One region of the Pseudomonas syringae pv. tagetis genome, then DNA from elsewhere that is predicted to be linked to it. Evidence: riboswitches for the same ligand, from Rfam matches in the RefSeq annotation. Region 1 holds a riboswitch; the other holds the start of a gene.
What was found. A riboswitch is a leader RNA that binds a small molecule or an ion and turns the genes downstream of it on or off. The one in region 1 is predicted to bind manganese.
Positions count from the first base shown of each region.

Region 2: linked by a shared signal. The riboswitch ahead of mntP (manganese efflux pump MntP) and the one ahead of MME58_RS04875 (TMEM165/GDT1 family protein) in region 1 are both predicted to bind manganese.

Region 1 covers NZ_CP092923.1:1,089,363-1,097,250, forward strand. Annotated here, with positions in the region: gene MME58_RS04840 (YajG family lipoprotein) at 1-212, shown strand, start outside; gene MME58_RS04845 (hypothetical protein) at 301-507, opposite strand; gene MME58_RS04850 (1-acyl-sn-glycerol-3-phosphate acyltransferase) at 816-1,982, opposite strand; gene MME58_RS04855 (CPXCG motif-containing cysteine-rich protein) at 2,086-2,268, shown strand; gene MME58_RS04860 (putative signal transducing protein) at 2,268-2,531, shown strand; gene MME58_RS04865 (SOS response-associated peptidase) at 2,561-3,190, shown strand; gene MME58_RS04870 (M48 family metallopeptidase) at 3,374-4,192, shown strand; gene MME58_RS04875 (TMEM165/GDT1 family protein) at 4,244-4,828, opposite strand; yybP-ykoY riboswitch at 4,898-5,036, opposite strand; gene MME58_RS04880 (class I SAM-dependent methyltransferase) at 5,075-6,073, opposite strand; gene MME58_RS04885 (LysE family translocator) at 6,413-7,045, shown strand; gene MME58_RS04890 (fatty acid--CoA ligase) at 7,209-7,888, shown strand, end outside.
Region 2 covers NZ_CP092923.1:1,850,515-1,858,402, forward strand. Annotated here, with positions in the region: gene MME58_RS08385 (NAD-glutamate dehydrogenase) at 1-4,086, shown strand, start outside; gene mntP (manganese efflux pump MntP) at 4,172-4,741, opposite strand; yybP-ykoY riboswitch at 4,748-4,913, opposite strand; gene acnB (bifunctional aconitate hydratase 2/2-methylisocitrate dehydratase) at 5,020-7,620, opposite strand.

The DNA of each region.
Region 1 (7,888 bases):
ACGTGACTGAAGCCACCATCAGCTCGACGTTCCGCGCTGACGTGCGCAATAACGGGCGCAGCTACAGCGGTCGTTATGCCGCATCGCTGGACCAGCGTTTCGGTATGGCCCCGAACCAGGAAACTAACACCAAGCTGGTGAGTGACGTGTTGAGCGATGCGCTGACCCGCGTCTTCCAGGACGCAACCATCGGTTCTACCCTAGCGCAGTAAGGCTCGCATAAAAAAGAAAAGCCCGGCCCTTGTCGAAGGGGCCGGGCTTTTTGCTTTTTCGGGACCGGCGACGCAGCCGTTGTCAGGCTCAGGCCGCCTGTTGATAGAAATCCAGAAAACTGAAACCGGTGGCCTGGTCCAGATCCGGCAAATCATGATGAGCATGCCCGCCCAGTGCGCAGTAGACCAGCCAGTGGCGGTCCTGAACGTTGAAGGCCAGGCCATCGATCAATTCTTGCTGCTCATCGCTCGGGGCAATGAGATAAAGGCGGTCCTGATTTTTTGCGTGCAGCATGACAAGCTCCAAAAAGAGGGAAGTCCGTTTCTTGAGGAGCCACACAATGCAGGCGAAGTATGACGCTGGGGTGACACCGGCAGAGAATTGTCATGCTGGATGTTTCGGGGCTGCATGACCTCGCGGAGCATGGGCATGATGTGCGCCCTCCCGTACACCTGTCGTTCCTCACGCTCCAGCGCGGGAATGCCTTGGGTGACGCTCTGCGTCACGGCGCGCTGAAGCGCTCAAGGTCGGACGCAGAGCGTCCAGAACTGCATGCCTGTGCGGAGCGTGAGGAACGATAGGTCAGGTTTTTCCCGGACACATTAGAGTGGCAGCCCAGCCTTGACGCGGTACTGGTTGCGGACCGGTGTCGCGTACTGCTGAATCAGGTAAGGGCGATGTTCGACCGGCACGCCAGCCAGGCGGCCTTCCCATTCATCCCGGGCGCGCTCCAGCTCATCGGCGGGAAACAGGGTCGCAACTGGCGGAACGTCGAGACTCGGGTCGGCAGCGCTCCATTGTGCGTACGCAAGGTAATGCACCGGAAACAGGCGATAGCCCCCGAGAATCTGCCGGTCCATCTCGATGGCCAGTTGCTTGGTGTCCTCGAACTGCTCGGTGATCGGCGGTGCGAAGTTGACGTGTACGCGGCCTTTATAACCGGTGATTCCCAGAGCGATACTTACGTCGTCTTCGCCCGGCGTCTTGGTGTAAGAGCCGGTGGTTGCACGAATGTACAGCTCCCGGGCCTTGGCGCTGTCGCACGGGTCGTATTCATAGCTGATCGATACCGGGATCAGGTTCAGAGAACGAATCACGTCGCCAAACGGCTCATCCTTGCGGCTCATGTGAAACATCTTGAGGATCGCCGACTCGGTGCGGTCGTCACCATCCTTGGCACGGCCTTCGGCCTGAGCGATCCAGATGGATTGGCAGTCCTTGGTAATCGAGTGATTGATGTAGGCCGACAGCAATTGATAGGCCGCCATTTTCTCGCGCCGCCCGCTGATCGAGCGATGCACGATGAAGCTCTTGTTCAGGCGCATCAGGTCGCTGACGAAGGGCTTCTGCAGGAGGTTGTCGCCAATGGCAATGCGCGGTGTTGGCAGGCCTGCGTGGTACACGGCATAGTTGACGAATGCCGGGTCCATGACGATATCGCGGTGATTGGCCAGAAACAGGTACGCACAACCGGACTTGAGCTGTTCGACGCCAGTGTAGGTGACCCCGTCGGTGGCGCGCTCGATGGTATGGTCGACGTAATACTCGACCTTGTCCTGCAGCGTGGCGACCGAGTCGATACCGGCAAACTCGCGGCGCAGTTTGCGCGCCAGCGTTGGCTGCAGCAGCCAGCCGAACGCACCCGCCAGGCGGGGAAAGCGAAATCGGGTCAGAATTGCGAGAAAGGCTTTGTCGCTCAGCAGACGTGCCAAGACGGCGGGGACTTCTGCATCGTTGTAAGGTCGGATGGCATCAAATTCGCCCATCATGCTCTCTTGTTGGAATCGGATAGGGTAAAAAGAAGACGGATTTGTTAAAACAGCCTTCTGAAGAATGGGGCAATTATACGCATAACTGATCCCGGAGACCGTGATGCAGGAATTAGAGAGTTACGACTGCCCTTATTGCGGGGAGCCTGTCGAAGCCGTACTGGACCTGTCCGGTGGCGATCAACAGTATATTGAAGACTGCCCGGTCTGCTGCCGCCCGATCATTTTCAACCTGCAGACCGACGGCGAAGACTGGAATCTGGACGTTCGCAGCGAGAACGAGTGATGCAGAAGATCTATGAGCCCGAGAACCTGATGGAGGCCGAGTTGCTGCTGGCAATGCTCGCCAGCGAGGGCGTCAAGGCGCATCTGGCTGGTCGCGATCTGCTCGGTGCGATGGGCGAGCTGCCGGGCCTCGGGCTTCTGGCGCTCAAGGTCGACGATGCACAGGTCGCACGGGCACGCGAGCTGATCACTGCGTACAATAGCGCCTCGCCCTTGTCTGGCGATGAGCTGCCGGATGATTTTCCCGACATCCTCGTGTGTTGAGCACGATCAAAAGAGTCTGATAACCCCCCATGTGTGGACGCTTCGCCCTGTTTCGCTGGACCCCTGCCTTTGCCGCCTTGCCCGGTTTTCCTGCCGATCAACAGGCGCAATGGAACATTTCGCCAGCCGACTGGGTGTTGATCATGCGCGCTGCCGAGAACGAGGGCGGTATCGAGCTGGTGCGTGCGCGCTGGGGGCTGACCCCGGCCTGGCTTACCGACCTGTCGAAGACCCCGGCCCACGCACGGGCCGAAACGGTGGCCGAGCAACCGATGTTTCGCGACGCCTTTACCCATCGCCGCTGCCTGCTGCCCGCCAACGGCTTTTACGAGTGGCGCGGCACGGTGCGCAAGCGACCGTTCTGGCTGACGCCGGGGGAGGGGGCTGCGTTGTTTTTTGCGGCAATATGGGAGGCGTATCCGGTGCAGGGGCATACCTATCTGAGCGTGGCGGTGGTCACCCAGGCAGCCGCGAGCCAGCGTCGCCCCTTGATTCTCGATGCTCAAGGACAGAAGGACTGGCTGGCCGCCGATACGCCATTGCCAACCCTGCAAGCATTATTGGCCGCCCCGCAGACTGCATTGCGAGAGCGGCCTCTGGCCAACCTGGTCAATGACCCGAAACTCAATGCGCCTGAGTGCCTTACCCCTTTGAGCTAGGCGCGCAGACCTGAAAGCGGCGAATCAGACAAATCCGATATCCGCTTTGAAGCACATCTGATACAAACGGGACATACCTTCGGGAACCATCCACCTCTCTCAAAGCCCAAGATGCCAGTTGGCCGGTATCTGGCGCAGAGGTCTGCCCCGGTAATGACCGTTTCATAAACAAGGAGATTCACCATGCGTCAGTCATTTGCCTTCTGTGCCTTGAGCGCCGCGTTGCTGCTCGGCGGGTGTCAGGCTGTGAATACCACCAGTGGCGACTCGGTCGGTGTGGAGCGCAAACAGTACATGTTCAGCATGCTCTCGACTGACGAAGTCAACAAAATGTACGCCCAGTCCTATCAGCAGACCGTCAGCGAAGCGACCAGCAAAGGGGTGCTGGATACCACCAGCGCAAATGCCAAGCGTGTTCACGCAATCGCTGACCGCTTGATTGCCCAGGCCCCGAAACTGCGGCCGGACTCGGCTCAGTGGCAGTGGGAAGTCAACCTGATCAAGAGCGATGAGCTGAACGCCAACTGTGGTCCGGGCGGCAAGATTTTCGTGTATACCGGCCTGATCGACACCCTCAAGCTGACCGACGATGAACTTGCCGCGGTCATGGGACACGAGATCGCCCATGCCTTGCGCGAGCACGGGCGTGAAGCGATGTCCAAGGCCTACGGTGTGGCAATGGCCAAACAGGGGGCGGGTGCCTTTCTGGGGCTGGGTCAGGACAGCCTGGCGCTGGCCGACACCGTGGTCAACTACAGCTTGACCTTGCCCAACAGCCGCAGCAATGAAAACGAAGCCGACCTGATCGGCCTGGAGCTGGCCGCACGTGCGGGTTACAACCCCAATGCGGCCATCACTCTATGGCAGAAGATGACTCAGAACGCGGGGGGCTCGCAGCCCGAGTTCATGAGTACTCACCCGGCATCCCAGAGTCGCATCGCATCGCTGCAGGCCGCGATCCCCAAGGTGATGCCGCTGTATGAGCAAGCCCCTAAATCCTGATCGGCCCAAATCCCGTAGCGTGGCGCGTTTGCGCAACGCCCCGGGTATGGGTCACACCCAGCCGCTGACCTGCATTGCCTTGTACACCGCCACCAGCGCCAGCACGAAGAACGCGCAGGCAGCCAGGCGGCGGATCAGCGTCAGTGGCAATTTCTCGGCGGCAAAATTACCCGCCAGCACCACCGGCACGTTGGCCAGCAGCATGCCTACGGTGGTACCGAGAATCACCAGCCACAGGTAGGAATATTGCGCAGCCAGCATCACGGTGGCGATCTGCGTCTTGTCACCGATTTCAGCGATGAAGAAGGTGATCAACGTGGTCATGAACGGGCCGAATTTGCGTGCCGTACTGGCTTCTTCGTCATCCATCTTGTCCGGAACCAGTGTCCACAGCGCCGTGGCGGTAAAGCTGGCGGCGAGGATCCAGTGCAGCACTGCGTCTGACAGGAAGCTGCTGAACCATGCACCTACAGCGCCTGCTGCCGCATGATTGGCCAGGGTTGCGGCGACGATGCCCGCGATGATCGGCCATGGCTTGCGAAAGCGTGCGGCGAGAATGAGCGCGAGCAACTGCGTCTTGTCACCGATCTCGGCGAGCGCAACCACTGCGGTAGGGATTAAGAATGATTCCAGCATCAGGTTTCCTAAGGGGCGGGTCGACACGGCTATGACACGTACGACCTCCCCGCCCCGGGTAAGGTGTTCGTGTCATAGGTCTTGTCAAACCACCGATCCGTCTGAGCGGATTCCGGGTCGCACGTACCATGGTCTGAGGACCAAGTATGTTGATACGTGCCGGACGAGCATGGCGCTCGTGGGAGACTACTCCCCTAGGACGGAGCGGATTCTGCCTCCGCGAAAACGTTTCGGCAAGTGCTTATTTCAAGGGCGCCTGGCGCTGTAGATTTTGAAACCGTTGCCTTGGGCCCTGACTTCGCATTGCCCGACATGCTCTTCGATCAGTGGCTGATAACGCAGAAAATTATTGGCCACCAAGCGCAGTTCGCCGCCTGATTTAAGATGTTGGCGTGCTTTTCTCAGCAGGTTTTCCGTCGCCATGTAATCGGTATGAACCCCGACATGGAACGGCGGGTTGCTCAGGATCGTGTTCAGGCCCATCGGTGCAGCGTCGATTCCGTCACCGGTCAGCACCTGCGCTTCCAGGCCATTGGCGGCCAGGGTCAGGCGTGAACTGGCCGTTGCGAAAGCGTCCACATCCAGCAGGACGACATCGTTATGCGGGTAGCGACGCTTGACCGCTGCACCGAGTACGCCGGCACCACAGCCGAAGTCGAGCAGATTGCCGCTCGGCAGTTTGTCGATGTTTTCCAGCAAAAGCGCCGAACCACGATCAAGTCGGCCATGGCTGAAAACGCCCGGCAGGCTGACTACGGTCAGCGGGCCGTCCTGCAATTCAATCTGGTAGGGCCTGGCCAGGCTTTCCAGTGTCACGGCTTGCGGTGCGTTCTCGACGGTGACCTGCCAGAGCTGGCAGTGGCGGGCACTGTCGAGCTTGCGTGCGCGACCGAACGGACTCAGTTGCTTTGCCGCCGCTTCGATACCACCCCGCTTTTCGCCGACCAGAAACAGCTCGCGCCCGGCCAGACGCGAGGCCAGTGCATTGAGCAGGTAGTCGGTCAGGTCACGAGCCTTGGGAAGGAACAGTACGGCAGCTTCGAAGGCGGTCTCTGGCGCCTCAACGCCGAAATCCACGCGGCCCTCAAACCGCGCATCCAGCGCGGCCTGATCACCGGCATGCCAGCACCATCCACGCGCGCCCGGCAGTTTTCCGAGCAGGTCGTCGGCGGGCAGCCCCACCAGCAACAGCGAGCCCTGAAACAGCTCGGCCTGACGGAGTAACACTTCACTGCGCGGGTCCATGGAATGGCTCCTGAAAAAGCGCGCAGTCTAACAGGATATGGGGCAGGAGGACGCGGAGCGTCCAGAACGGCATGCGACGCGGAGCGTCGCACGATGGTTGTGATGATCGTTTTGCACGCTCCAGCGTGGGGATGCGGTTCTTGATGTTCTGCGTTGCGAGAGGACGCGGAGCGTCGCACGGTAGTTGAGATTATCGTTCCGCACGCTCCAGCGTGGGGATGCAGTTCTCGACGCTCTGCGTCGCCCAAAGGACGCTTCGCATCAATGCTGGCACCTGTTGCGAAGACATCAGACAGCGTAATCTGCCGGGTCAGACTTCAATCCTCCAGGAGGCCCCACATGTATTGGGCAGAATTTCTCACCGTCGCGCTGATCCACCTGCTGGCTGTGGCCAGCCCCGGTCCGGACTTTGCGGTGGTGGTGCGCGAGAGCGTGACGCATGGACGCAAGGCGGGCACCTGGTCAGCGCTGGGCGTCGGTTCGGCCATCTTCCTTCATGTGGGTTATTCGTTGCTGGGTATCGGCATTATCGTTTCCCAGTCCATCGTCCTGTTCAACGCATTGAAATGGGCGGCAGCCGCGTACCTGCTGTACATCGGTATCAAGGCCCTGCGAGCCAGACCCGCTGCCGAAACAGACGATGCCGCCATCAAGGCAGCCCCTGGCGAGCGCACGGCAAAGGGGGCCTACATCAGCGGTTTTGTTACCAACGGACTTAATCCCAAGGCAACGCTGTTTTTCCTCTCGCTGTTCACGGTAGTGATCAATCCGCACACACCGCTGCTGGTGCAGGGCGGCTATGGTGTTTACCTCGCAGTGGCGACGGCCGCCTGGTTCTGTCTGGTGGCGCGCCTGTTCAGTCAGGCGCGGGTACGCGCGGGGTTTGCGCGCATGGGGCACTGGTTTGATCGGGCAATGGGCGGCGTGCTGGTTGCGCTGGGCATCAAACTGGCGCTCACCGAAGTACGCTGAAACCTGTATTCAATGAGGGCTTTGCTGATCATGCACAGCCTTTGGGCGCCTCTCGGAGACAGCGAGAGGCCGCCTGAATCATCCCTTTTACTGATTTCACTGGCAGCGGAGGGCTCTAGAGTCCATATTCCAGCTTCGCCTGTGGACTTGAAAAGGGGCTCATATGTTACAGACTCGTGTTCTTCCGCCAGCCGATAGCGCTTACCAGTACCCTCTGTTGATCAAGCGCCTGCTGTTGTCCGGCGGTCGTTATGAAAAGACGCGCGAAATTGTTTACCGCGACTCCGTCCGCTATACCTACCCCACGCTCAACGAACGCATTTGCCGTCTGGCCAACGTACTCACGGCTGCAGGCGTGAAGGCGGGCGATACCGTGGCGGTCATGGACTGGGACAGCCACCGTTATCTGGAATGCATGTTCGCGATCCCGATGATCGGCGCGGTGATACATACCGTCAATGTGCGGCTCTCTCCCGAGCAGATCGTCTATACCATCAATCATGCCGATGACCGCCTGGTGCTGGTGAACAGCGAGTTTGTGGGGCTGTATCAGGCGATGTCCGGACACTTGACTACGGTCGAAAAGACCCTGCTGCTGACGGATCTGCCAGACAAGACTGCCGATCTGCCAAACCTTGTCGGCGAGTACGAGACCCTGCTGGCGGCCGCCAGCCCCGAGTACGTCTTCGAGGATTTCGACGAAAATTCGGTCGCGACCATGTTCTACACAACAGGCACGACGGGTAACCCGAAAGGGGTCTACTTCACCCATCGCCAGCTCGTGTTGCACACCATGGGTGGGGCGGCCACCCTGGGGGGCGTCGACACACCACGGCTGCTGGG
Region 2 (7,888 bases), 760 kb from region 1:
TCCTTCCTGGGACTGACCCGACTGCTGCGTCCCGGCCTGACCCGCGAAGAGCTGCACATCGAAGACTACGCAGTGAAATACCTGCAGGAGCCGGTGCTGCTGTCGTTTGCCAAAGCTGCGCATCCAAGCCGTGTACACCGTCCGGCTTACCCGGATTATGTTTCGATCCGGCAGATCGACGCCTCTGGCAAGGTCATCAAGGAATGCCGCTTCATGGGCCTGTACACCTCGTCGGTGTATGGCGAAAGCGTGCGGCAGATTCCGTATATCCGGCGCAAGGTCGCCGAGGTCGAGCGTCGTTCCGGTTTCGATGCCAAGGCGCATCTGGGCAAGGAGCTGGCGCAGGTCGTTGAAGTTCTGCCCCGTGACGACCTGTTTCAGACCCCGGTGGACGAATTGTTCTCCACGGTCATGTCCATCGTGCAGATTCAGGAGCGCAACAAGATTCGCGTATTCCTGCGCAAGGATCCGTATGGCCGTTTCTGCTACTGTCTGGCCTACGTGCCGCGCGACGTGTATTCCACCGAAGTGCGCCAGAAGATCCAGCAGGTATTGATGGATCGCCTGAAAGCCAGCGATTGCGAGTTCTGGACGTTCTTCTCCGAATCCGTGCTGGCGCGCGTGCAGTTGATTCTACGGGTAGACCCTAAAGTCAATCTGGACATCGACGTTGCTCAACTGGAAAACGAAGTCATCCAGGCGTGCCGTTCGTGGAAGGACGACTACGCCAGTCTGGTGGTCGAAAGCTTCGGTGAAGCCCACGGCACCAACGTGCTGGCCGACTTCCCGAAAGGCTTCCCGGCGGGCTATCGCGAGCGCTTTGCGGCGCATTCGGCGGTGGTCGACATGCAGCATGTGCTGAGCCTGAGTGAAACCAATCCGCTGGTGATGAGCTTCTATCAGCCACTGGCCGGTGGCCGTCAGCAGTTGCATTGCAAGCTGTATCACGCCGACACACCGCTGGCGCTGTCCGACGTACTGCCGATTCTGGAAAACCTCGGGCTGCGGGTACTGGGCGAGTTCCCGTATCGCCTGCACCACGCCAATGGTCGCGAGTTCTGGATTCACGATTTCGCCTTTACCTACGGCGAAGGTCTGAACCTCGATATTCAACAGCTCAATGACACCCTGCAGGATGCGTTCGTGCACATCGTGCGCGGCGATGCCGAAAACGATGCATTCAACCGCCTGGTACTGACTGCCGGTCTGCCGTGGCGCGACGTGGCGCTGCTGCGTGCCTATGCGCGTTATCTCAAGCAGATCCGCCTGGGCTTCGATCTGGGCTATATCGCCACCACGCTCAACAACCACACCGACATTGCTCGCGAGCTGACGCGTCTGTTCAAGACCCGCTTCTATCTGGCACGCAAGCTGGGTTCCGACGATCTGGATGACAAGCAACTGCGTCTTGAGCAGGCGATTCTGACTGCTCTTGACGACGTTCAGGTGCTCAACGAAGACCGCATCCTGCGTCGCTATCTGGACCTGATCAAGGCCACCCTGAGGACCAACTTCTATCAGGCCGATGCCAACGGGCAGAGCAAGGGCTATTTCAGCTTCAAGTTCAACCCGCGCCTGATCCCCGAGCTGCCCAAGCCGGTGCCCAAGTTTGAAATCTTTGTCTACTCGCCACGTGTCGAAGGCGTGCACCTGCGTTTCGGCAACGTGGCGCGTGGCGGCCTGCGCTGGTCCGATCGCGAGGAAGACTTCCGTACCGAAGTACTGGGCTTGGTAAAAGCCCAGCAGGTGAAGAACTCGGTCATTGTGCCAGTAGGTGCCAAAGGCGGTTTCGTGCCGCGTCGCCTGCCGACCACCGGCAATCGCGATGAAGTACAGGCAGAGGCGATTGCCTGCTACCGCATCTTCATCTCGGGGCTGCTGGACATCACTGACAACCTCAAGGAAGGCGTGCTGGTACCGCCGGTCAATGTGGTGCGTCATGACGACGATGATCCGTATCTGGTAGTTGCAGCCGACAAGGGCACCGCGACCTTTTCCGACATCGCCAACGGTATCGCCATCGACTACGGCTTCTGGCTGGGTGATGCGTTCGCCTCGGGTGGATCGGCCGGTTATGACCACAAGAAGATGGGCATCACCGCCAAGGGCGCATGGGTTGGCGTGCAGCGCCACTTCCGTGAGCGTGGCATCAATGTCCAGCAGGACAGCATCAGCGTGATCGGCATCGGCGATATGGCCGGTGATGTGTTCGGTAACGGCTTGCTGATGTCTGACCAGTTGCAACTGGTCGCTGCGTTCAACCATTTGCACATCTTCATCGATCCGAACCCGGACCCGGCCAGCAGCTTTGTCGAGCGTCAGCGCCTGTTCAATCTGCCACGCTCGTCCTGGACCGACTACGACACCAGCATCATGTCCGCTGGCGGCGGGATTTTCCCGCGCAGCCTCAAAAGCATCGCCATCACCGAGCAGATGAAGGCGCGCTTCGACATCAAGGCTGACAAGCTGACCCCGACCGAACTGCTGCATGCGTTACTCAAGGCGCCCGTCGATCTGTTGTGGAACGGTGGTATCGGCACGTACGTGAAGTCCAGCGAAGAATCGCACGCCGATGTGGGCGACAAGGCCAACGATGCGCTGCGCGTCGACGGTAACGAGCTGCGTTGCAAGGTGGTGGGTGAGGGCGGCAACCTGGGCTTGACCCAATTGGGCCGTGTCGAATTCGGCCTCAATGGCGGCGCTACCAACACCGACTTCATCGACAACGCGGGCGGAGTGGACTGCTCCGACCACGAAGTGAATATCAAGATCCTGCTCAACGAAGTGGTGCAGGCCGGTGACATGACCGAGAAGCAGCGTAACCAGCTGCTTGAAAGCATGACCGATGAAGTCGGCCATCTGGTGCTGGGTAACAACTACAAGCAGACTCAGGCGTTGTCGCTGGCGGCGCGCCGCGCTTACGAGCGGATTGCTGAATACAAGCGTCTGATGAGCGACCTGGAAGCCCGCGGCAAGCTTGACCGCGCCATCGAGTTCCTGCCGGCCGAAGAGCAGATTGCCGAGCGCGTGGCGGCGAAGCAGGGCTTGAGTCGCGCCGAGCTGTCGGTGCTGATCTCCTACAGCAAGATCGACCTCAAGGAAGCACTGCTGGAATCCCGTGTACCGGACGACGATTATCTGGCACGCGATATGGAAACCGCCTTCCCGCCGTCGCTGAGCGCCAGATTTTCAACGGCCATGCGCAGTCACCGTCTGAAGCGCGAGATCGTCAGCACCCAGATCGCCAACGATCTGGTCAACCACATGGGCATCACCTTCGTGCAACGGCTCAAAGAGTCGACCGGCATGAGTGCCGCCGCTGTGGCCGGTGCTTACGTGATTGTGCGTGACATCTTCCATCTGCCGCACTGGTTCCGCCAGATCGAGGCGCTGGACTACAAGGTTTCTGCCGAAATCCAGCTGGCGCTGATGGATGAGCTGATGCGTCTGGGACGCCGTGCGACACGCTGGTTCCTGCGCAGTCGTCGCAATGAACTGGATGCCGGGCGCGACGTCGCTCACTTCGGTCCGCACCTGGCCGCGCTGGGGCTCAAGCTCGATGAGCTGCTGGAAGGCCCGACCCGAGAGATCTGGCAGACGCGTTATCAGGCTTATGTCGAAGCCGGTGTGCCGGAACTGCTGGCGCGCATGGTGGCCGGTACGACTCACCTGTACACGCTCCTGCCGATCATCGAAGCCTCCGATGTGACCGGGCAAAACGCTGCCGACGTCGCCAAGGCCTACTTTGCCGTGGGCAGCGCACTGGACATTACCTGGTACTTGCAGCAGATCAGCAGTCTGCCGGTAGAAAACAACTGGCAGGCACTGGCCCGTGAAGCATTCCGTGACGATGTCGACTGGCAACAGCGGGCGATCACCGTTTCGGTCCTGCAAATGGCCGATGGTCCTTCGGAGATCGATGCGCGTCTGGCCTTGTGGCTGGAGCAGCATTCGCTGATGGTCGAGCGCTGGCGCGCCATGCTGGTTGAACTGCGCGCAGCAAGCGGGACGGACTACGCCATGTATGCCGTCGCCAACCGCGAGTTGCTGGACCTGGCCATGAGCGGGCAGACGCTGACAGTATGATCGGGCTGTAACAGGTTGTATCCATAAAAAACCGCATCGAAAGATGCGGTTTTTTTGTGCTCGCATGCAAACCTGATCGCGTCGATCAAGCCGCTGACAGATGCTCATACAGAATCGTTGCACCCACCGCGATCAGCACGATGCCGCCCACGATTTCAGCGCGCTTGCCCACCATGGTGCCCAGCACCCGACCCAGCATCACACCGATGGTGACCATTACCGTGGTGGCCAGGCCGATCGCCAGAGCGGCAATCACAATATTGACGTCGACAAACGCCAGGCCTACGCCGACTGCCAGCGCATCAATGCTGGTGGCGAACGCGGTGGCGGCGAGAATCCAGAAAGAATGCTGGCCGGGTTTTTCCTGCTCTTCATCGTCATCGTGCTTGATGCCGTTGTAGATCATGTGCAGGCCCAGTACCAGCAACAAGGTAAAGGCGATCCAGTGGTCCCAGCTTTCAGCGAAGCGGGCGGCGACCTGGCCGATGCCCCAACCGATAACCGGGGTGATGGTTTCGATGGCACCGAAAATCAGGCCTGTTCGCAATGCTTCGAGAAAGCGCGGTTTATGCAGGCTTGCTCCTTTACCCAGGGCCGCAGCAAAGGCGTCCGTGGACATGGCAAGCGCGAGAAAGAGGAGGGAAATCGGGTTCACGGCTATATCCAGTCGGGCTATGAGTCAACGACGCAACCACACGCCCGACTTTAGGCATAGATGCATCGTTGGTCTCGCCAACCAGAGGGTGTCCGCACCACGGCATGCTGCCGAGAATGTTGATGCGAACGCTCTGTGACCGGAGTCAAGAGCAGGCTACTCCCCAACAAGGGCCGCCACTATAGCCATCCGAATGTGAAAAATATATGTACGAGGATGATTCAGGCCAAAAAAAACCCGTCACGAGGACGGGGTTTTTTTAACGCTTTGCGCAGTGATTACACTTGCAGTGCCGGGATGTTGGCATTTGCAGCGGCTTCACGGAACTCGGCGATCTGATCAAAGCTCAGGTAGCGATATACGTCCGCTGCCATCGTATCGATCTGGTTGGCGTAGCCCATGTACTCTTCGACGGTCGGCAGACGACCCAGGATTGAAGCAACAGATGCCAGCTCGGCCGAGGCCAGGTAGACGTTTGCGCCGTCACCGAGACGGTTCGGGAAGTTACGGGTCGATGTCGACACCACGGTCGAGTTCGGCTCGACGCGTGCCTGGTTACCCATGCACAGCGAGCAGCCTGGCATTTCCATGCGCGCGCCAGCCTTGCCGTAGATGCCGTAGTAGCCTTCCTCGGTCAGCTGGTGAGCGTCCATCTTGGTCGGCGGCGACAGCCACAGACGTGTCGGCAGCTGACCTTTTACCTGATCCAGCAACTTGCCCGCAGCGCGGAAGTGACCGATGTTGGTCATGCAGGAACCGATGAACACTTCGTCGATCTTCTCGCCTTGTACCGAAGACAGCAGGCGGGCATCGTCCGGGTCGTTCGGCGCGCAGAGGACAGGCTCCTTGACGTCGGCCAGATCGATTTCGATGATTTCGGCGTACTCGGCGTCCTTGTCGGCTTCCAGCAGCTCCGGGTTGGCAATCCAGGCTTCCATCGCCTGAGCACGACGCTCCAGGGTGCGAGGATCACCGTAACCCTGTTCGATCATCCAGCGCAGCAGGGTGATGTTCGAATTCAGGTACTCGATGATCGGCTCTTTGGCCAGCTTGATGGTGCAACCGGCAGCCGAACGCTCGGCAGAGGCGTCGGACAGCTCGAAAGCCTGCTCGATGCTCAGGTTGTCGAGGCCTTCGATCTCCAGGATGCGACCGGAGAATGCGTTCTTCTTGCCTTTCTTCTCTACGGTCAGCAGGCCAGCCTGAATCGCGTAGTAAGGAATGGCGTGAACCAGGTCGCGCAGAGTGATGCCGGGTTGCATCTTGCCCTTGAAGCGAACCAGGATCGACTCAGGCATGTCCAGAGGCATGACGCCGGTGGCAGCAGCAAACGCTACCAGACCGGAACCGGCCGGGAAGGAGATACCGATCGGGAAGCGGGTGTGCGAGTCGCCACCGGTGCCGACGGTGTCCGGCAGCAGCATGCGGTTCAGCCAGCTGTGGATGATGCCGTCGCCCGGACGCAGGGAAACGCCGCCGCGGGTCATGATGAAGTCAGGCAGCGTGTGGTGGGTCTTGACGTCGATCGGCTTCGGATAAGCCGCAGTGTGGCAGAACGACTGCATGACCAGATCGGTCGAGAAACCCAGGCATGCCAGGTCTTTCAGCTCGTCGCGAGTCATCGGGCCAGTGGTGTCCTGAGAGCCGACGGTGGTCATCTTCGGCTCGCAGTAGGTGCCCGGACGAACGCCTGCTACGCCGCACGCCTTGCCGACCATCTTCTGCGCCAGGGTGTAACCCTTGGTGCTTTCGGCTGGCTGGTCTGGGGTCTTGAACAGGTCGAACTCCGGCAGGCCCAGTTCGGCGCGCGCCTTGCTGGTCAGGCCGCGACCGATGATCAGCGGGATGCGGCCGCCAGCGCGGACTTCGTCGAGCAGCACCGGGGTCTTCATTTCGAAGGTGGTGATGATTTCGTCGCTGTCGTGCTTGCAGACCTTGCCAGCGTAAGGGTAGACGTCGATCACGTCGCCCATGTTGATGTTCGAGACATCGAATTCGATTGGCAGAGCGCCAGCATCTTCCATGGTGTTGTAGAAGATCGGAGCAATCTTGCTGCCGAAGCAGAAACCGCCGGCACGCTTGTTCGGCACGTAAGGGACGTCGTCGCCGAAGAACCACAGCACCGAGTTGGTAGCCGATTTACGCGAGGAGCCGGTACCGACTACGTCACCGACGTAGGCGATAGGGAAACCCTGACCGCGCATGTCTTCAATCTGTTTCATCGGGCCGATGGAGCCCTGAACGTCCGGGACAATGCCGTCACGGGCCATTTTCAGCATGGCCAGGGCGTGCAGCGGGATATCCGGACGCGACCAGGCATCAGGTGCCGGGGACAGGTCGTCGGTGTTGGTTTCGCCGGTGACCTTGAACACGCGCAGGCTGATCTTCTCGGCCAGCATCGGGCGCTTCTTGAACCACTCGCCGTCAGCCCAGGACTGCAGGACAGCCTTGGCGTGGACATTACCGCTCTTGGCTTTTTCGGCCACGTCGTGGAAAGCATCGAACATCAGCAGGGTGTGCTTGAGTTGTTCGGCTGCGACCGGCGCAAGGGTAGCGTCGTCGAGCAGCTCAACCAGGGTGACGATGTTGTAGCCACCCTGCATGGTGCCCAGCAGTTCGGTGGCGCGTTTTTTGTCGATCAGGGGAGAGGTGGCTTCGCCCTTGGCCAGGGCAGACAGGAAGCCGGCCTTGACGTAGGCAGCTTCGTCAACGCCTGGCGGAACGCGATTGGTGATCAGATCGACAAGGAAAGCTTCTTCGCCAGCCGGGGGATTCTTCAGCAGCTCGACCAGGCCTGCAGTTTGTTCGGCGTTAAGCGGCTGGGGCACGATACCCTGGGCGGCACGCTCTTCGATGTGTTTACGGTAGGCTTCAAGCACAGTATTAACCCTCATCAGTGGTCCCAAATGGGTGTCCGGGACGCTCATCCAGAAATCGCCCGTACCCACGCAAGGCTTATTGAGCCTTGTTGGCAGGGTATCGGTGACTCCTAACAGAAGCTGTTTTCAAAGTTTTACGCCTGCAGGGCGGGGGGAGTGACAGTCGACATGGCCATTCGTGATGAGGGAATGGCCTGTCGACGCCGCACTGCGGGATTAACTTGACTGTGCTCGTGACGCTTTGAAAACAGCTTCCAACGGACATTGG